DNA from 2 places in the Exiguobacterium sp. E17S genome. Region 2 is predicted to be linked to the other one. Evidence: predicted binding sites of a transcription regulator. Region 2 holds the regulator's gene; the other holds the start of a gene.
The links. The regulator Rex, encoded in region 2, represses fermentation and respiration genes when NADH is low (regulators of the CRP and FNR family bind a similar motif). The targets are predictions, from matches to a motif close to TTGTGAAATATTTCACAA.
Positions count from the first base shown of each region.

Region 1 (11,037 bases), on a different contig from region 2:
GGGTTAGTACAGGAGTTGGAACGGATCATCCTAGAGAACCACGGAGAAATCCTGAAAAAAACAAAAATAACAGCAGTCGAATCGACTACGACAGGATTCTTAGTACGTGATCGAAAGAAACAAGAATGGAACGTCGAACGGATCATCTTTGCCGTACCACCGCGTGAAATCTTAAAAATGGCGACCCCCACTGCCATTCAGCGATTTGTTACACCATATGCAAGTCATGAACCGGTAGAAGTATTCGTATATGATCTTGGACTTCATCCGTATATCCAAACACCGTATTCATACATCTACGACCGTTCGCATCGAGCGTTCATTACGGATTTATCGCATTATGATGCAAGTCTCGCACCGAAGGATGGTCAAGTCCTTCAAGCAATCGCCTACCTTGAACACGATCGACTTGAGGATCCTGATTATATTGGACATGTCCGAACAGGAATCGAACAGATGCTTGACGTTCATTTTGCAGATTGGCGACAACGTATCGTCGCAGAACGAACGATCAAACGAGCAGTCGTACAAGAAATCAAATGGAAAATGGGGCAAGCGCCGCTTGCGACTCATATTCCGGATCATGCAGGTGTCGCTTTCGTCGGGGACTGGTGTGAAGGTACGGGACAACTCTCGGAGCTTGCGTTCTCAAGTGCCGTGAGCGTCTTCAATCGCTGGACGTGATGTCAAACGGGGGCTGACTCAAAAAAAGAATGACGCGTCTTTTCACGCCCTTTCCTCAGGCGAGACACAAGCCAGCTTTCCTACTTCGTTGAAGCAGGAAAGCTGGTCTTGTTCGTCTCTGACAGCGCATAAATACGCTTGTTCCTGTAGGAGTGGCGTGTGACGCGTCATTCTTTTTGTTACGAGATAAGGATGGCAGATCATCATTCTGCCATCCTTATCTTTGTAGAGACTGACTTTTGAGTCAGCCCATCTTATGCTTCATTGTTCGAACGTGCTGGATAGAACGCTAGAATCAAGAGTAAAGTGAAGGCAATGAGACTCATCATCGGGATCGTCAAGAAACCAAAATAGTTGACCCACTTGACGAGACAGCCGCTTGTACATAACGCTTCGCCATCGGGTAAGCGCTCAAGGATGACGTGGTACAAGGCGACACCAAAGCCGGCAAGCACATACAGGCGGACGAAGAGTGGATCAATCGTTTTCGAACGGAATAGCGAGATGAGCAAATAAAAGGCAGTCGTATACATGAATAGTCGTTGCCACCAACAGAGAGGGCAGGGGATGAATCCACGAATTTCACTGAAATAGAGACTGCCAAGCGTTGCAATCGTTGAGATGATGAACATAAAATGATAGCGTGTCATATGTATCGTCCTTTCTAACGTGTTAAACTAATGCCATCTTATATCATGAGGAGTCGAATCTCACATTGCAAGTGTCGGAAATGGAAATGTTGATCACTTTATCGGAAGAATTGAATATGAGGCGCGCTGCTGAACGATTATTCGTCTCGCAACCTGCACTTAGTCAACGTCTCGTTGCGATTGAAAGACGCTGGGGAACAAAGTTATTCATTCGTTCATCGCGTGGGTTAAGCATCACACCACAGGGAGAAAAAGTAATCGGTCTCGCAAAAGAGATGAATCGGAAGGAACTTGAGTTAAAAAGTGAATTGACGGCAGAAGAGGGTGCTGTTTATGGAACGCTTCGAATTGCCGTTGCTTCCATCATGGGGCAATACTGGCTCCCGCGTGTCTTGAAACGATTCGTAGAGCGTTATCCGCATGTCCGTGTTCAGCTTGTCACGGGATGGTCCAGTGAGATGATGCGTCATATGTTAGAGGAACATTTTCATATCGGAATCATTCGTGGAAACCCGGACTGGAAAGGTGTCAAAGAACGTCTTTTCTCGGATCCGCTCTATTTAGTCGATAGTGAGTTGACGTCAATCGAACAGTTACGCTTGACGGATCGACCATTCATCCAGTTCAAGAGTGATTCAACGTACTATCAAGAAATTTTAGAATGGTGGCAAGATCGGTTCGCAAGTCCGCCATCTCGGACGCTGGTCGTCGATCAAATCGAGACATGTAAGCAGATGGCTCTACATGGAATTGGATTTGCGATTTTACCCGAATCGACGATCCAACAATCAAATGAAGTCATGCAGCTTCCGTTAAAAACATCATCTGGAAAGATATTAAAGCGAGATACATGGATTTTGTCTACGGAATCGATGCTTGAACTAAAACAAGTTCAAGCATTTTGGGATATCGTAAAAGAAGAAGGAGGAAGTCAGTCAGATGGAATACGCCATTGAAATGCGGCGCGCGCTTCATAAAATACCAGAACCAGGGTTCAAGGAATTTAAGACGCAAGCTTTTATATTGGAACAAATTCGTGCTTATCCACCAGATCGTGTCACGTATGACACGTTTGAAACGGGTGTTTTCGTTCGAGTGAAAGGATTGACTGGAAATCGGACGATTGGATACCGGGCAGACATTGATGGGTTACCAATCGAAGAAGCGACAGGTCTTCCATTTTGTTCGGAACATCCAGGCTTCATGCATGCCTGTGGTCACGATATGCACACGTCGATTGCGTTGGGATTGATGAAACGAATCATTGAATTGCCGGTCATGGATGATGTCGTCTTTTTATTCCAACCAGCGGAAGAAGGTCCGGGCGGGGCAGAACCGATGATTAAAAGTCCGTTGTTTGAAAAATATCGTCCAAGTGAGATGTATGGTCTTCACGTCGCACCGGAGTATCCAGTCGGTACGATTGCAAGCCGTCCAGGCGTCTTGTTCGCGAGTGCTCGAGAAGTCCATATCACGATCTATGGTCAAAGTGGTCACGCGGCATTTCCTCATTTGACGATTGATACGGTCGTTGCGCAAGCAGCCTTGATCATGCAATTGCAAACAATCGTCAGCCGATCCATCAATCCGATGAACTGTAGCGTCATCACGATCGGAAAGGTCGATGCCGGGATTCGAGAAAACGTCATCGCCGGTAGAGCTGTTCTTGACGGTACGATGCGCGCACTCAACGGGGAAGACATGGAAAAACTGGAACGACGTGTTCGTGACATCATCCGGGGAATCGAAGCTTCCTTTGGCGTCAAGATTGATCTACAATTCGGAAATCGTTATTACGAGGTCGTCAATGACCGACACATCGTTGATAAATTTTCATCATTCGTTAAGATGAATGCGAACTATATTGAATGTGATGCAGCAATGACAGGAGAAGACTTCGGATTCATGTTGAAGGAAATTCCAGGGATGATGTTTTGGCTCGGAGTCGACAATCCGACATCTGGACTTCACCAACCAACCTTGAATCCGGATGAATCCGCGATTCCATTTGTGATTGATTTACTCGATCATTATTTCCGAGAATATGTTTAAAAAGTTTTATGAAATAATGAAGGACATTAAGCTTTCCCTTTCGAAATCAAGAATGGGAGAGCTTTTTATATATGTAAGAATAGGAGTTTTCGAACATTTTGTGAAAAAAATCACGTGCACATGTGAACAATTTGTTACATCAAACATTATAAACAGACATAAAGGGTTATGTTCTCTATGATACGGTTATAGACCATATAGAGAAGTATGTTTTAGGAAGAGGGGGCTATATACATGTTCAATGATCCCGTATTGCTCAGTCGATTGTTGACAGGGCTCACATTAGCGTTTCATATTATATTCGCGACGATTGGCGTCGGGGTACCACTCATGGTACTCGCTGCTGAATTCATCGGTCTGAAACGCAAAGATCCGGATTATATTTTATTAGCAAGACGGTGGACGCGTGGATACGTCGTTACCGTCGCAGTCGGTGTCGTGACAGGGACGGCCATCGGATTGCAATTATCACTACTTTGGCCGTCACTCATGCAAGTGGCTGGTCAAACGATCGCATTACCACTGTTCATGGAAACATTCGCATTCTTCTTTGAAGCGATTTTCCTCGGTATTTACCTGTATACATGGGATCGATTCAAAAACCCATGGTTACACTGGTTGATCGGGATTCCAGTCGTCATCGGTGCGACAGCATCAGCATTCTTCATTACGACGGTCAACTCCTTCATGAACTCACCAGAAGGATTTAAGATCGTCAATGGAACGCTAACGCAAATTGAACCATTAAAAGCAATGTTCAATACAGCAACACCTACAAAAGCAACACACGTCATCGTATCGGCTTATTTGACAGTCGCCTTCATCTTGGCGGCAATCGCGGCGTTCCACTTACTCCGCAAAAAAACACTCTCAGCAGCGGAAACAGCGTATCACAAAAAAGCACTTCGCTTAACGGTTATGGCTGGATTGATTTTTGCCTTCTCGACGGCACTTGTCGGGGACTTCTCAGGGAAATACTTGGCGAAATATCAGCCAGAGAAACTCGCGGCTGCTGAATGGCATTTTGAAACGACAAGTGAAGCAGAATTGATCTTTGGTGGGATACTTGATCAGCAAGAAGACGGCAGTTATGAAATCAAGGGAGCCGTCAAAATCCCATATGCACTCTCGATCCTTGCGGGTGGAGCTCCAGATACAGAAGTCATTGGTCTAAATGAGTTCGCAAAAGAAGATCAAGCACCGCTGATCGTTCACTATTTCTTCGATATCATGGTTTCGATTGGTATGTATTTGGCTGCCATCTCTGCCTTGTTCATCTTGGCATTCCGTTTGAAAAAATTAAATCCTTATAACAAATGGATTTTAAGAGGTGTCTTCATCGGTGGACCTCTGGCGATGATTTCCATTGAAGCAGGTTGGATGTATGCTGAAATTGGTCGCCAACCTTGGACACTTTACGGCATCATGCGGACAGCAGATGCGGCGACGACATCAACTGCCGTCGGTCCGATGTTGATTCTATTCAGTGCCTTGTACTTGATGCTCGGTACGATTTGTACAGTCGTATTATTACGGATGTTCAAGAAAAACCCGGTTGGAAAAGAACTTCAAGAACTTGCTGAAAACCACCACGCGCGTGGGGAAGCTATGTTCGTGGATGATAATAAGTAAGGAGGGAACGATTTGGACGTTCAAACACTAGGAATTACGGTCCTTTGGACTTTCCTGTACGGATATCTCATCGTTGCCTCAATTGACTTCGGTGCTGGATTTTACGCCTTTTATTCAAAATATACGAAGCGGGATCATTTAACGAATCGATTGATTCTTCGTTATCTCTCACCAGTGTGGGAGGTAACGAACGTCTTCTTCGTATTCTTCTTCGTCGGACTAGTCGGGTTCTTCCCGGATACCGCTTATTATTTCGGTACGGCACTGCTTGTGCCAGCCTCGATCGTTCTCGTATTGATTGCGATTCGTGGTAGCTTCTATGCATTTGCCAATTATGGATCAAACGACAGCATGTTCTATACGTTCTTATATGGAGCAACTGGTCTATTGATTCCGGCGGCGATGTCAACGACTTTGACGATCAGTCAAGGTGGATTCATTCGTAAAACGAATGAAACAGTCGAGTTTTTAGGAACAAAATTATTTACGAACTTTTACTCTTGGTCGGTCGTCGCACTCGCTATCGTATCCGTCCTCTATATCAGTGCGATGTTCCTCTTGTTCTACGCAGATAAAGCGAAGGATGAAGGAGCTACGCCATTGATTCGTAAATGGGCACTCTTCTGGAGTGGTCCAACGATTCTTGTCTGTGCACTCGTCTTCTTTGGATTGAAAAATCAAGCGGCATGGCACTATGAGAACATCTTAAACGGGAACTGGTGGTGGTTCGCTGCTAGTTTCATCTTCTTCCTTGTTGCGGTGACACTCGTCTACATGAAGAAGAATTACGGAATTGCTTTCGTCGCGGTCATGCTACAGTATGGAGTGGCATGGTTCGGTTACGGTTATACGCACTTACCATATATCTTGTATCCATATATCGATATCAACAAAGCGGTCGTTAACGAAACAATGGCTTCCGCACTCGTCGTTGTCTTCATCTTCGGACTCTTACTCTTGATTCCGGCGTTGTACTTGATTTTACGACTCTTCTTGTTCGATAACGATTATGTACGTGGGAAATCCTCAAAATAATGGATGAATAAACGCCTCTGCGAATCGCAGGGGCGTTTATAGTAATTTTAAAATGAATCGGGTACACTACTAAGGAAGAGCGATTGTGAAGGAGAGTTGTGAAAATGAATGGAGAGTTTGCAGTAATTGGACTAGGGCGCTTTGGTGGCTCGATTGTCCGCGAATTATCGAAAAATGGCTACGATGTCTTAGCGATTGACTCCGACGAGGAGCGCGTCAATGAATTCATGGGAATTGCGACGCATTCCGTCATCGCGGACACAACGGATGAGAATGTCTTAAAAAGTCTAGGAATCCGAAACTTCGATCATGTCATCGTTGCCATCGGGGAAAATATTCAAGCATCCATCTTGACGACATTGATCTTAAAAGAGCTCGGGGTACAATCGATCACCGTTAAAGCGACGAACGATTACCACGAAAAGGTATTACGAAAAATCGGAGCAGACTTCATCGTTCACCCCGAACGGGATATGGGAGTCCGGATTGCAAATGGTTTAATGAGTTCAAATATTCTTGACTATCTCGACTTATCTCAAGAATTTTCGATTGTTGAAATTAAAGTCAGTGACCGGATGGCAAAACAAACATTGATCGACCTTGATCTACGAAGCAAATACGGAGCGAACGTCGTCGCCATTAAACGTGGAGAAAACGTTCTGATTTCTCTACAAGCTGATGAAATGATTGAAAAAGGGGACTATCTCGTCGTCATTGGTGAAAATGAGGATCTCGACCGTCTAGAGCGTGCGATTCATAAAGTGAAGAACTAAAAAAGCTGAGGCGCGCCTCAGCTTTACATTTACTTAATTAAATGAGTTGGAATTCTTTTAATCCGTGTGCGATACCGTCCTCAAGGATTGGTTTCGTGACATAGTCAGCGGCAGCTTTCGTTTCTGGAAGCCCGTTGCCCATTGCAATACCCGTTCCAACGTAGCGGAGCATCTCTAAATCGTTTAAAGCATCACCGAATGCAAAGGTATCTTCGCGGCGAATATTCGTCAATTTCAGGAATTGTTTGATCCCTTCTGCTTTCGAGGAACCGACATTGATGACATCCATTGCGTGTGGGTGCCAACGAATGAAATCGAATGCGTCATACCGTTTAACATAATCCGCTTCTTCTTCGGCCGTACAGTAGACGAGCGTTTGGAAAACATCATGCGATAAGAAAGCTTCTTCATCGTGAATCGGTAATGGCATGTCGAGTTCGCCGAGCGAATCTACTACATGCGTGTCATTTGATTTCGTCGTGAAGCCTTTTGTTTCGCCAAGATAAACGAGTGTATGCCCGTTTTCTTTCGCTTGTTGCGTTAAATGCGTTAAATCCGTCTTAGGTTGTGGACGTTTGTAGATGATTTCATTTTGATGAACGACGATTTGCCCGTTATAGCCGATAATCGTATCGATGTTGAGTAGTTCACGGATTCCAGACAACATCGCAGGTCCGCGTCCAGTTGCAAGGGCTACATAGACACCATTTTCTTGAAGCTTACGAATTGCCTGTTTTGTTGATTCCGGAACAAAATGACCATCATGCAATAAGGTTCCGTCGATATCGAAAAAGACGACTTTCTGATTTGCCATGGTTTCACCTTCTCTTTTTAATTGGTCGAAATGACCTGTTCATGTGAAAGTATAGCATAACCAAAAGCGTGTTGCCGGAAGGGAACATGCCGAATAAGGATGAAAAATAGTCCATGTATCGTGTATACTGTACTAAGGACAAAAAACAATGTACTGATAAGGAGTTGCTAGGCATGATTTTTAAAGTATTTTACCAACCGCTTCGTTCGGAAGCACCTGTTCGTGAACGGACAGAAACAATGTATGTAGAAGGGGAAAGCATTCGTGACGTGCGATCAACGATTGACCACCTCAAAGATATCAACATCGAGTTCATCCGCGAAGTCAGCGGAGAATTTTTGACATACGAACAACAACATCCTGATTTCAAGGTTGCGACGTTCGAATGAAGTTCGTCAAAAACCATCAGGCCGCCGTTTTCGCACTCGGTGGACTCGGGGAAATCGGGAAGAACACGTATGTCGTTCAATTCCAAGATGAGATCATCGTCATTGACGCGGGTGTCATGTTCCCAGAAGATGAATTACTTGGAATCGACTATGTCATTCCAGATTACACGTACTTGATCAAGAATAAGGATAAGGTCAAAGGCGTCTTCATCACACACGGTCATGAAGATCACATTGGTGGTCTGCCTTTCTTGCTTAAACAAGTGAACTTACCGATTTACGCTGGGAAGATTGCGATGGGTCTCATCAAGGTGAAGTTAGAAGAGCATGGTTTGCTTCGCAACGCGGAACTGCATGAGATCGATGAAGATTCGGTCATCAAGTTCCGGAAGACAAGCATCTCGTTCTTCCGTACGACACACTCGATTCCGAATTCGTTCGGTGTCGTCGTCAAAACACCACAAGGGAACATCGTGCATACAGGGGACTTCAAGTTCGATTTCACGCCAGTCGGAGAGCCGGCTGATTTAGCGAAAATGGCTGAACTCGGTAAAGAAGGCGTATTGTGTCTTCTATCGGACTCAACGAACGCAGAAGTGGAAGGGTTTACGATGAGTGAACGTGTCGTTGGGGAAACGATCTCAGACATCTTCCGTAAAGCGGAAGGACGGATCATCTTCGCGACGTTTGCGTCGAACATCTATCGTCTGCAACAAGTCGTCAATGCTTCTGTAGAAGCAGGACGGAAAATCGTCGTCTTCGGACGTAGCATGGACAAGGTCATGATGATTGGTCAAGAACTTGATTTCATCAAAGCGCCGAAGGGTACGATCATCGAGCCGAACGAGATGAAACGTTATAAATCAAATGAGTTGACGATCCTTTGTACGGGTTCACAAGGAGAACCGATGGCTGCACTTAGCCGTATCGCAAACGGAACACACCGTCAAATCTCGATCATTCCGGATGATCTCGTCATCTTCTCTTCGTCACCAATCCCAGGAAACGTCGTTTCTGTCGGAAAGACGATCAATCAGCTATATAAAGCTGGCGCAGATGTCATGTACGGTAAACTAAATGATATCCATACATCAGGTCACGGTAGTCAACAAGAGCAGTTGCTCATGTTACGTCTATTGAATCCGAAATATTTCATGCCGATTCACGGGGAATACCGGATGCTGAAGAAGCATATGTCGCTTGCGATGGATGCTGGCGTACCGGAAGAGAACTGCTTCGTCATGGATAACGGTGAAGTACTGGCATTAGATGCGAATGCAGCCGCTATCACTGGAAAGATTCAAGCGAATGCGGTTTATGTCGATGGAAAAGGAATCGGAGACATCGGAAACATCGTCTTACGCGATCGCCGTATTCTCTCAGAAGAGGGACTCGTCGTCGTCGTCGTGACGCTTGACTCGAAGACGAATCGTCTCGTCTCTGGACCGGACATCATTTCGCGTGGTTTCGTCTACATGCGTGAGTCGGGTAATTTGATTAAAGATGCTGAACGTCTTCTCAAGCGTTCACTTGATCAATCGCTCGCGAACCGTAATACGAAATGGACGGACATCAAACAAGTCATCAATGATACGCTCACACCGTATTTAACAGAAAAAACACAACGTCATCCAATGGTCATGCCGATCATCATGGAAGTCTGATTCAAAAAATCCTCGTCTCCGAAAACGGAAACGAGGATTTTTGTATTACGTGGCAGGACCGTATTCCTTGAACGGTTCTTTTTTATCAATCCGATCATAGAACATGACGCCATCTAGATGGTCGTATTCATGCTGGCAGACGATTGCTTTCATCCCTTTTAAACGTAATTTTACAGGATTTCCGTTATGATCGATGCCAGTTAGGGTAATACGCATATAGCGCGGTACATGTCCTTCGACTTCACGATCGACGGACAGACATCCTTCGCCGCCCGTTAAATAGGTCTGCTCGACGGAATGACTGATGATTTTTGGATTATAGATACCAAATTCCAGCAAATCATCACCATCCGGTAAGCGGATCGCGAACATGCGCTTGTTGACACCGATTTGTGGTGCTGCAAGTCCAATGCCGCTTCGTAAATCGTATTTCTTCGCAATTTCATCATCTTGACTGTTGGCGAGGAACTCGCGCATGAGTCGCATCGTTTCCTTATCCTCATCGCTGAGAGGGAAGGTCACTTCTACTGACCGTTCGTGAAGAGCAGGAACGTCTTCGCGTACGATTTCATTCATGGTGATCATGAACAACACTCCTTTCGTCTACAAAAAGTATAGCATAGGAAAGTGGGGAATGATGACAACTAACACAGTAGGAAAATATCGAATGATACAGAAGATGGAATATTCTAGTTTTGTGATTGAATTCACAATGTGAAACGCGAAAAAAATAAAACATTTCCTTTGATTTTAAGGTGTTACAGATTTATACTTGTAACGTAATGAACAAGACACTATAACGTGTCGATTCATGATAATACAGTTTACTCAACTGAATAGGTACACAGACACATGTTCAAGGATAGTCACACGGGACTTCGTTTTTTGGACACTATTGTCATGTGGGCAAATCAGTCAGAGGAATATTTCGCTGAACGCAGTGAAGGATGAGGTGAAAAGATGAACGTAAACATGTTTAAAAACGTGGAAGAAAACTTTGAAACGTTCCGCATTCTTGACGAGAAAGGTGAAGTCGTCAATAAAGACGCTATGCCAGACCTCTCGGATGAAGAGCTTACGGAATTAATGCGCCGTCTCGTATACACACGTATCTGGGACCAACGTGCAATCTCACTTAACCGTCAAGGACGCCTTGGTTTCTATGCTCCAGTAGCTGGACAAGAAGCGTCAATGATTGGTACGCAATTCGCTTTGGATAAAGATGACTGGATTCTTCCTGGATACCGTGATATTCCACAAATGGTCTTCCATGGCTTCCCACTTTACAAAGCATTCTTGTTCTCACGCGGTCACATCACAGGTGGTAAGATCCCTGAAGGTGTT
Region 1 covers NZ_JBYLRU010000001.1:1,114,316-1,125,352, reverse strand. Annotated here, with positions in the region: gene AC3B4V_RS05905 (FAD-dependent oxidoreductase) at 1-684, shown strand, start outside; gene AC3B4V_RS05900 (disulfide bond formation protein B) at 939-1,334, opposite strand; gene ccpC (transcriptional regulator CcpC) at 1,400-2,290, shown strand; gene AC3B4V_RS05890 (N-acetyldiaminopimelate deacetylase) at 2,274-3,386, shown strand; gene AC3B4V_RS05885 (cytochrome ubiquinol oxidase subunit I) at 3,621-5,018, shown strand; gene AC3B4V_RS05880 (cytochrome d ubiquinol oxidase subunit II) at 5,031-6,053, shown strand; gene AC3B4V_RS05875 (potassium channel family protein) at 6,158-6,826, shown strand; gene AC3B4V_RS05870 (Cof-type HAD-IIB family hydrolase) at 6,864-7,640, opposite strand; gene AC3B4V_RS05865 (DNA-dependent RNA polymerase subunit epsilon) at 7,814-8,029, shown strand; gene rnjA (ribonuclease J1) at 8,026-9,693, shown strand; gene def (peptide deformylase) at 9,739-10,278, opposite strand; gene pdhA (pyruvate dehydrogenase (acetyl-transferring) E1 component subunit alpha) at 10,654-11,037, shown strand, end outside.
Region 1: AC3B4V_RS05885 (cytochrome ubiquinol oxidase subunit I) is a predicted target of Rex. The motif match lies at 3,485-3,502, and genes of this name have one in related genera.

Region 2 (11,037 bases):
AAAATCGCAAAGATTGCCACAAGCATCTGCCAGAACGGTCCCTCTATCGTCTGGGTGATGACGATCGTCAAGATCGCGTACAGCAGGACGTGACTACCGATGCGTAGTAAAAATTGTCGACGGATCTGAGCTTTTGAGATATAGCCGTCTAAAATTTTTCGTTTTTTTAGTTGATAGCGAAAATCGGAGCCGAGAAAAAGGGCTGGAATCGTCAAAATCAACAAGGGGATATCGGTCCACTCGATCAAGATACCGACTGTTATGAATAAGAGCACGTTCCAATACCAGCGTGTGCCGAGCCACTCGACGTCCCGGTACGCGAGCGCAAGTTTTTGTAGACGTTCTTCACGAGCCGTTTGCATAGCCTCTTCTCCTTTAGCGCGCTTTGTGAATTTCTTTTTCCGTGATATACGTTGGATCAATCTTTCGTGAGACGAACTCTAACGTTTTTCGGCAGATCCAGTAAAAAGGAATGACGACGATGATCAGACCGATCAAGAAAGACGTATTTGGTCGATCGGCTGCCCAGACGATCAGACCAGCAAGCGCTCCGTATTGTAAGATACCGATCAACACATGCACCTGATAAAGCCGTCTTGCAGAAGTCTCTGATGTATATTCCGCAACAAGCGCGAACCGCTTGCGTTGTACGAACATGTCGTAGCCAAAATACAATAACGGGACGATCATCGCGTAGATTGGTTTCTCGAGTGTGTTACTGAGCGCTAAGAATGCCGCAAGCATGACCCACATGCCGGTCTGTGTCTTTTGGTGCATCTCTTCGTATAGCGCCGCTAAGGCATCCGTTTGTGTATGTACGTGTTCCATAATCATCCACCTCTCTATACTGTTATATACTTACATTTTACTGGATCGGTTTCATCTGTAGTACGAATTTCAAAAAAAAGATGTCCTACCGCTTAGGGTAAGACATCTTCCATGAAGACTACGCACTGACCTGGATGATCAGATAGATGACGCTATAGGCAACGATCGCGAGCGGTATCATCGCGACACCGATCAGCCAGCCGTTTTTGTCACGGATACCAAGATATAAGACGAGACACCCTACGATGAAGGCGATTAAGGTCGTGAACGGATTCATGGTTGTTCCCCCTCTGACTTGTTTCTGTTCTTAAAATTCCCCCTCTTCTCGTCTCATAAACCCTTCAAGGCGCTTCGGCACGCAAGAAAAGCCAGACGGATTTCCGCCTGGCTTCATCTTTTGTTCCTTATTTTTTCGTGATGACGACTGTTTTCGTAACAACGTGTCCACCGAGATCCTTCAGTTTCAAGTTGTACGTGTTTTTCCCCTTCTTGAGCGTCACTTTTTTCGTGATTGTCTTTTTGAAGGCTTTCATCTCGTACGGCTCTTTGAACGTCCGGCGGTATTCCGCGCTACCGTTGAAGTCAAAGCGTAATTCGCTGTAGTTATCGCGAAGAACGATCTTCATCTCAGCTGTTTTTGTTTTGCTTGAAACGGTTTTTGGTGCTGTGACGCGAATCGTCGGTAATTCTGTGTCGATGATGACTTGACGACTGAACGCCACACGGTTTCCTTTACCATCGTACGCTTCGACCTTGAATGACTTGACGCCATCCGTCGTATACGTCACGTCGTGGCTGAACGCATAGTTTTGTTGAGCCGCATCGAAGCGAAGTTTGACAGATTTACCATTGATTTTGAACGATTTGATGCCTGATTCATCAGAGACGTGACCTGCGATGTTGATGACTTTTGATGTCGCAAGACCAAGTGCGACTGGTGTATCGATTTGAACGTTCGGTACCGCTTTATCGACACCTGTCGTGTTGACGTCTTTTTTCACACTGTTTCCTGCATAATCCTTCACGACGAAGGCAATCTTCGCGCGCTCTGGAAGATCCGTCAACGTGTACGCTTTTTCTGTTGCAGCAAGCGGCTGTTTCAAGACACTCTTACCATTGACGAGGATATCGTATGACGCGACACCTGTTCCTTGGTCACCTGCTGTCCACGAGAGCGTTGATTTCGACGCATCCCATTTCACGGTTGCAGCTGGTTTTTTCGTATCGACATAGACTGGGAAGAGGTTCGACTGCCATTTTGCATTCGGATAATCGATCACGGATTTGACTTTATAGTAGTAAAGACCATCCTTGACCGGTTTCCCGTTGATCGTTCCGTCCCAAGCAGCGCTTGTGACTGGTGTGTATCCGTCCTCTGAACCGCTATCATAGTAGTTCTTGACGACGTCCGTTTGCGTATCGAGCTTCTGAAGTGTTGCTTTGTTACGGTCAAGAATCGAGTACTCAACTTTTTTCGCATTACGGAGGAACGAGATGATCGGGAAGGCTTCATCTGCGCTACCATCGTTGTTTGGTGAAAACGAGACTTTGTTTGCGACGACATCGCCAGCAGCGTTTGCGCCGAGGAATTCGAAGTTATCCTTCACTTCTGTCGCTAGACCTGTCAAACCATAGAACGTGTTGTCTTCATCGTATAATGGTGCGTCTAGAATCGGAGCTTGATCCCATTTCCCTTTAAAGCCAACGTAAGGAACCGTCAATTCTGGATTCTTACTCTTCGTATCGATCAGACGAACGAATCCTTCGACGAAGTAGCCGTTCTCAAAGACTTGTTCGAGCGGAAGTTCGTTTGCCCAGTCCGTTGTATCCTTCAGATCGACCGATACACTGACTTTCGTTGAGCTCTTCGGATTAATCGAGACCGAACTTGCTTTCTTCGAGCCCACTGCGAATGAGATCGGATATGTGCCTTTGTTTGCATCCACCGTACCGATCGTTCCCTTTTTAAAGATGCCGTTTGCTTCGAGGAAGTTTGACCCTTCTGCACCGAGATCTGATTGAACCGTTCCGGCTAACTTATATGTCACTTTTTCACTGCTGTAGTTTTTCAAATCAAGTGTGAACGTGAACTTCTCGCCGACTTCCTTCAAGGATGCCTTACCTTCACCTGACTTCGTCTCTGTGACGACGACTGGTGTCTTCATGGCAGCACGAAGATCCATCAGTCCAGCTCCCTCACGACGTGGGGAGTAGAAGTTGCCTGTTTTTAGCTGCGCATTGTATTTTCCTTGATCGAGTTGCGGACGCGACGTGTTCATCAAGATGTTCTTCGCGAGCTTAACGCGTGTCGCACCATCGACTTTAAAGTCCTTCGCGATCCGTTGCATGACGAGTGCCGTTCCACCAGCGACGTGTGGTGCCGCCATCGATGTCCCACTCATGACACCATACTCGTTATCGTTGAGCGTCGAGTAGATTTTTCCACCTGGTGCCGTGATTTCTGGCTTGAAGTCAAGGCTTGGTGTGACACCCCAAGACGTGAAGTCAGACATTTGTCCTGCGACCGGGTTATCGGCTGAGACTGCTTTTCCGTCGAACGTGACAGCGATTGCCTTGCCCTCTTTTGCTTTTGCTTCAAGATCGTTTCCGTCTGCGATGCTGAGTGTGACGAGTGGAATCGTCGGATTGTTGAGCGCCATACTGACGTAATCCCCATGATCGACTCGACCGCGGACGATGACACCTGCTGCCCCTTGCTTCTCAGCTTCTGCTTGGATCATACCGTAGTTGAAACCACCGTTACGCACGACGAAGACGACTTTCCCCTTGACGTCTTTGCCTTCGTAGTTCGAAGCTTGACCGTCACCGACATAGACGACATCCTTCTTCTCTTTATCGAAGACAGCAATCGGATTCGGTGAATCTTGTTTTTGGTATGCCAAATAACCAGCATCCTGACCGTCGATCGTCAGCGCCATGCCTTCGAGTGTCAATTTCGTATTTTCGAGTGATGCGACTTGGAGTGCTTGGCTTGTTAAACCTGGGGCACCGACGACACCAATATCCGGGTTCGCTGTGTACGGGTTACCTGCACCATGACCTGCGAATGCCGAGTTACCAGCAGAAATCGCACACAAGATGCCGTTGTTCATCGCGTTGACGATTGCGCGTTGTTCTGGATCATCTGCATTGACGAACGATGCCGTCGAACCGAGACTCATGTTGATGACATCGGCTCCGAGTGCAATCGCATCATCAATCGCTTTAATGTAGATATCGCTGAATGTCGATGGCATTCCTGGATCGTTTCCGAAGACTTTCATCGCGAGGAGCTGTGTTTCCGGAGCGACTCCTTTGATACCACCGTTTGCTTCATCGCCGTTTGCTCCGACCGTACCCGCGACGTGCATCCCGTGCATCGATGCGCCCGCACCTAAATCACGGATTTCGCTATCGTGATCGGCATAGTTATAGCCGTACGGTACTTTTTCCGTGAAGTACTTTCCTTTTAAGCCTTTTGTTTCTTTCGCACTATCGACTTTCGAAGAAGTCAAATCGATCTTCGTCTCAGGGCTCAAGACCATGTCCTTATGCGATGGATCGATTCCCGTATCGATGACGGCAACGATTGTTCCTTCCCCTTTAAAACCATAGTCCTGCCATGTTTCCTTCGCATTGACCATGTCCTTGCTGTACAGCATGTCTGGCTTGGCACCTTTAGCAACTTCTGGACGCGCATACTCATGGGCGATATGTACGCTCTTGACTCCGCTCAGTTGTTTAATGTCTTCGATGTCCCCGAACTTGACTTCACCACTGAATCCGTTGATGACGGTTGTGAAGCTTTCCTTATATGTAACGGGAATCGCCTTTTTAGCGATGGCTGACTTGACTGATTTTTGGACATTGACGAGGCGATCTTTGATCGACTCTTTTTCGGCATTGCTCAATGTGCTATACCGCTTGTTTTGAGCCTGGGCGATTTGAATCGCCGGCTTCTCTTCCATCTCGATGACGACACGAACTTTATCCGATTGTTTGTAGTTCTTCTCTTGCCCCGATTTCTTCAGCGAGAGCGCTTGCGGTTTTTGACCCGTTGCTTTGTCTTGCGACGACAGTGCACCTTGCGCACTGACTAGATTGGAAGACGTCATTAAGACGGCTGCCATAAGTGCAATCTTCTTCATGCGTTCGTTTTCCCCTTTTCTGTAAAACCATAGTAGTACTACTGATAAAACAGTTAAACGAAAATTCTGTATATTTAGTTTAATGAATTTAATGGAAATAAACAATTTATATTTGCCTATTTTTTTAATTTATTTGTTTTACATGACATTTTATATTTTTGAGGAATTTAACTGGGAGTAAAATAAAAACTCCTCGAAGCCTCGAGGAGTTGGATATTTGGTATTGGTGGAGACTATCGGGATCGAACCGACGACCTTTTGGCTGCCAGCCAAACGCTCTCCCAGCTGAGCTAAGCCCCCATGAATTATCTTTAGTATACGTATCACTAACTGCTTTATCAATATAAAAATAACGCTTTCATAAAAAAGAATTCCTTCCAAAAATCGTCGGAAGGAATTCACGATTCATTTATTCAATTCACGCATCAAATCCGCCTGTCGTTCAAGCTCTGCCTGTTGCTCGAGGATCAGGACTTTTTTGTACGTCCGCGCAGAAATCAAGATGCTGATCTCATAGAGAACGAACAATGGAACCGAGATCATCAAGTGTGACGTCACGTCCGGCGGTGCGATCAATGCCGCAACGACGAACAGCGCAAAGTACGCATATTTCCGATTCTTTCGCATGAAATATGGCGTCACGAGACCCAGACGTGTCAGGAACATCGTCACGACCGGCAATTGGAAAAGAAGACCGAACGGCATCGTCAATCGGATTAAGAAACTGAAGTAGTTCTCCACTCCGATGACTTGTTCGATTCCGAGCTCTTTCCCGAGATCCGTTGAGACTTCAAGCAAGAAGGGAAGCAACCAGAAATACGAGAAGGCTACGCCAGCCAAAAACAGGAAGAAGATGACCGGAATATAAGTCAATGTCGCTTTTTGCTCCTTGTCATAAAGTCCTGGTCGGACGAATGCCCAGAGTTGATACATCCAGAACGGTGACGCTAAAATCAGCGCAATGATGAACGCAAGATTCAAATACAACATTAAAGGATCGGCGACGTTGAAGGCATTCAAACCGATACCGAGCTCTTTTAAGTCCGCTTGCAAGAAGCGAACGAGCGGTCGGACGAGCGGAAATGCGACAGCGAACAGGACGACGACGATGATAAGCGACCAGACGATCCGCTTACGCAGTTCGTCAAGGTGCGACGTCATGCTTTGCTCTTGATCAACCGTCATGATTCAATCACTTCTCTTTCGGTTCGTCCTTTTTATCGTCGTCCATGATGCCATTCGTGGCATTTTTGAACTCTTTCAATGTCTGACCCGCAGCGCGTCCGAATTCTGGTAACTTTTTCGGTCCGAAAATGATCAATGCGACGACCGCGATTAATCCGATGCTCGCAGGTCCGATACCTAGTGTGAGCGGAATAAGGTTTTCCATTATGATTTCACTCCTTCAGCTGATTGCGAATAATGCTTCATGAAATAAACTAACGACTGCAACTCGATCGATAAATCAATGTGATGGACCCGGACGCTAGCTGGCACGTTCAACCGCGCTGGCGTAAAGTTCAGGATGCCTGTCACACCATACTCGACTAACTCATCCGCTACTGACTGCGCGAACTGGGATGGAACCGTCAAGATGGCAACATCGACCTGATTCGCTTCGATTTGTTCTTTCATGTCCGAAACATGATAGATTGGAACGTCATGCGTTGTTGTTCCGACCTTCTCTTCGTCCGCATCAAACGCAACGACTATCCGAGTACTATTATTCTTTAAAAAGTTATAATTTGCAAACGCTGTTCCGAGATGACCGACCCCAATTAAGGCAACATTCGTCACCTCATCTTGATTCAAGGTTTTGCGGAAAAACGTTAAGAGATGTTGAACGTTATATCCATACCCCTTCTTCCCTAATGCCCCAAAGTAGGAAAAATCGCGACGAATCGTTGCTGAATCAACCTTCACCGCCTCGCTTAACTCAGCAGAAGAGACGCGGAGCTTGCCTGAATTGTATAAACTTTGGATGAAGCGATAATATAGCGGCAACCGTTTTGCTGTCGCTTGTGGAATTTTTGTGTCTGGTCCATTCATCCTGCAGTTCCCCCTTCGGCCACATCCATCGTGGCACCCAAATCTTTGCAAAAAGCTTTCTACTTTCCTTGATTGTAAACCACTTCACATAGAGTCACAAATAATATATTCCGCAGGACCTCGCGCTTTTGTTCGTGATAGACTAAAGGGTGGAAGGATGGATGGAAATGATACTCTTACAAGTCAACCAACTCTCGAAATCATTCGGCGTCGAGCCGATTTTAGAAAATATCAAATTGGAAGTACAAGAGCGCGACCGCATTGCGCTCGTCGGACGAAACGGTGCCGGTAAATCGACCTTGCTCAAAATCATTGCTGGCGAACTCAGTCATGACTCAGGTGACATCATGAAAGGCAAGGATGTCAAAATCGGTTATCTCGCGCAAGACAGTGGTCTTGAATCGAATGAAACGATCTGGAACGAGATGCTGACCGTCTTCGAACATCTTCAGGAACAAGAACGAACACTACGCCGGATGGAAATTGAAATGGGTATGGAGCATATCTTGAACGACCCGGTCGCGTACGATCGTCTCCTGAAGACGTATGATCAAGCGCAACACGACTTCTCAGAAGCGGGTGGTTATCAGTTCGAAGCAAATATCCGCTCTGTTTTGCACGGCATGCGCTTTTATCCGGATGATTACTCGCGCCGGATTCAGACATTATCCGGTGGTCAACGGACACGGCTTGCCTTAGCGAAGATGCTCTTACAAGCACCAGAGCTTCTCATTCTCGATGAGCCGACCAACCACCTCGATATCGATACGCTCGCGTGGCTCGAAAGTTACCTCGGTGGTTATCGTGGTGCCGTCCTGATCGTCTCGCACGACCGGTACTTCCTCGACCAAGTCGTCAATGTCGTCTACGAACTGTCGCGCAATGTCTGTCGTAAGTTCACGGGGAACTATACGAAGTACTTGGAGCAAAAAGCGGCCTTATACGATCAGGAAATGAAGCAGTTCGAACAGCAGCAAGAAGAAATCGCGAAGATGCAGGACTTCATTCAACGGAACATCGCCCGGGCGACGACGACAAAACGTGCCCAGAGTGTCCGGAAACGGCTCGAAAAGGTCGACCGACTCGACCGACCAGATGGAGATGAGCGTAGCACGGTCCTGTCCTTCCCGATTGAAAAACAGAGCGGGAACGACGTTCTGCAAGTCAATCAACTGGCGATCGGTTATGAAGAAGCTGTCTCAAAAGACATCACCTTCCGCTTGCAACGCGGTGAATCACTGGCACTCGTCGGACCGAACGGAATCGGAAAGTCGACGCTTCTAAAAGTCCTCGTCGGTCGCTTACGCCCCCTCTTCGGTGATTTCCGTTTCGGAACCGGCGTCTCGATCGGCTATTACGATCAAGAGCAGGCGGAACTCAATGATCGGAACCGTGTCATCGATGAGATTTGGAACGAATGGCCACTGATGCGTGAACAAGAAGTCCGGTCCGTCCTCGGGCAATTCCTGTTTAGCGGTGACGATGTCTTCAAGATCGTCCATGAGTTATCCGGTGGCGAACGCGGACGTCTCGCGCTCGCGAAACTGAAACTCCGAAAGACGAACGTCCTCGTCCTCGATGAGCCGACGAACCACTTGGATCTGGATTCGAAGATGGTCCTTGAAAACGCGCTCGTCGACTACGAAGGTACGCTGCTATTCGTCTCCCACGACCGTTACTTCATCGACCGGATCGCGACCCGCGTCATCGAGATGAGTGAAGCCGGCGTGACGGAATACCTCGGTGATTATTCGTACTACACGGAGAAGAAGGCGGAGCAAGAAGAGATTGCGCGTCTTGAAGCCGAGGAAGCAAAAGCCGCAAAGGTCACGGCGTCGAAGACGATCGACAAGGAAGCACAGAAAGAAGAACGCAAGCGCCGTCAGCAGATCGAGCAACTCGAACAAGACATCGAGCGGCTCGAACAGCGTTCGGCAGAAATTGAACAATTGCTCTGTGAACCGGAAGTCTTCAACGATATTCCGAAAGCGACAGCTCTTTCAGCAGAACGTGACCAGATTGATGTCGATCTACTCGAATTGATGGAACGATGGGAGAACCAACACTGATGCGGACGAAAAGTTTTTTCATTAACTTGATTCAAGGACTGCTATCCGGCATCCTTTATTTCGTACCGATGTATGCGGACTACGTGTCGACCTTCATCCGGCCGGATGCTTTTAATGCCGCGCTTCCTTTGTTCCTCCTGATTTCTTGTATGATCGGTCTCGTCATCCAGACATGGAGCGGTCTTTTCGTCAGTTTACTCTCGGGATTATGCTGTACGCTCCTGACGACACAGCTATTCGTTGAACTCAATGACCCGTTGATCCTATCGTATTACGGTAGTGTCTCACCGCTCACCGCTTTCTTGATCAGCTGTGTCGGCATTTGGGCACTCGCAATCGTCTTTTATTTGCTCGATGGTTATCAGTACAGTAAACGTCATGGTCTTGAAGCCTCTTCAAACGAAATCGATCCGCAACCTTGAAGTCCGATCGATGAATCAGATGAACGACATGAGAAAAAGGAGTGGAGATTCCGGTAGCTAGACCGGTCTCTCCACTCCTTTTTGTTTGAATCAAAACGAATCGTACGATGAATCAGGCATTCACGCTTCTATCATTTTGTCGGTCGGGCAATCGTAAACGTCTTCCCGATCGTCGCATAATCATTCCCTGCTAAACGAGCGACAGCCTTCAATCCTGCTGCGTCAATCCGGAACGAATCGACGAGTTCATCCGCGACGTGATAGCGCAGTACTTCCCCAATCAAAAGATCGGCACCTTCTAGCTCGACGTGTTGCGTCAAGCGCATCTCGAACCGGATTTTCGCTTCCGCGATTCCAGGTACTTCGATCGCGTCACTATCGACGAGCGTCAAATCCGTCCGCTCAAGCTCACTTTCACCGTAAGCAAGTGGCGCTGCTGTCTCATTGACTGCGTCGACGATCTCTTCGCTGACGATATGGATGACATAACTTTGTTTTGCAAGGATATTACGTGCCGTATCCTTCTGCCCCTGATCCGTCCGTTGTACGGCGATCACCAGTTGCGGCGGACTGCTTGAAGCGACCGTAAAGAAGGAAAACGGTGCGGCGTTGACCGTCCCGTCTTCTCCTTGCGTTGTCACGAAAGCAATCGGACGCGGAATGATGCTTCCGATCAGTAATTTATAATTGTCTTTTGCGCTAAGCGTTGATGCCTCGAACTTCATGAATGACCCACCTTTTTCTTCACCCGATGAGTGCAGCGAGTGAATAGTCTCCAGCACCGATCATCGCTACACCAAGCGCGATGACGATCAATGCCATGTTGTATTCGTACCCGTTCTGCGTCACCCAGTAACCATTCGCACCGTGTACTTTAACGATCGCGACAAGCATCGATCCGATGATGAGGAGTGCTGCGATCCAGAGGAATACGCCTCCTGCAAACAACAAGCCGCCGATCAATTCAGCAAGACCTGCTGTAATCGCGAGTGCCTTCCCTGGCTTCATGCCAATTGATTCGAACCAACCGCCTGTTCCAGCGATTCCGTGTCCGCCGAACCAACCAAATAATTTTTGTGTCCCGTGTGCAGCGAACGTTAAGCCGATGATTAAACGAATGATTAAAAGTCCTGTATCCATCATTTCTCTCTTCTCCTTTTACCTAATGTATTTTAGTTACTTTAAGTAACTCAATAAACAGACTATATCTTATCACTTACTAAAAGTAAATAGATTTGTTTTAGTTCTTTTTGTTACATTAAGTAAAATGATTCGATTTTTTTAGCAGAAGCGGGTATACTACAACTATAGAAAGGATGAGTGCTGATGGAAGAAGTCGCAATCCAACCGGCTCTTTGTCCCAAAGTCGAACATGCCTTTGAAATCTTAGGTAAGAAATGGACGGGTCTGATCTTACGTCACTTGTTGACGAAGACATGTCGTTTCAATGAGATTCAAGATGCCATTCCCGAATTATCAGGTCGTATGCTCACGGAACGTATGAAGGAGCTCGAAGCGGAA
Region 2 covers NZ_JBYLRU010000006.1:5,635-16,671, reverse strand. Annotated here, with positions in the region: gene AC3B4V_RS14430 (hypothetical protein) at 1-362, opposite strand, end outside; gene AC3B4V_RS14425 (hypothetical protein) at 376-828, opposite strand; gene AC3B4V_RS14420 (hypothetical protein) at 947-1,105, opposite strand; gene AC3B4V_RS14415 (S8 family serine peptidase) at 1,233-4,976, opposite strand; tRNA gene AC3B4V_RS14410 (tRNA-Ala) at 5,201-5,276, opposite strand; gene tatC (twin-arginine translocase subunit TatC) at 5,382-6,161, opposite strand; gene AC3B4V_RS14400 (twin-arginine translocase TatA/TatE family subunit) at 6,169-6,366, opposite strand; gene AC3B4V_RS14395 (redox-sensing transcriptional repressor Rex) at 6,366-7,025, opposite strand; gene AC3B4V_RS14390 (ATP-binding cassette domain-containing protein) at 7,193-9,094, shown strand; gene AC3B4V_RS14385 (hypothetical protein) at 9,094-9,516, shown strand; gene AC3B4V_RS14380 (flavin reductase family protein) at 9,648-10,241, opposite strand; gene AC3B4V_RS14375 (DoxX family protein) at 10,261-10,659, opposite strand; gene AC3B4V_RS14370 (winged helix-turn-helix transcriptional regulator) at 10,843-11,037, shown strand, end outside.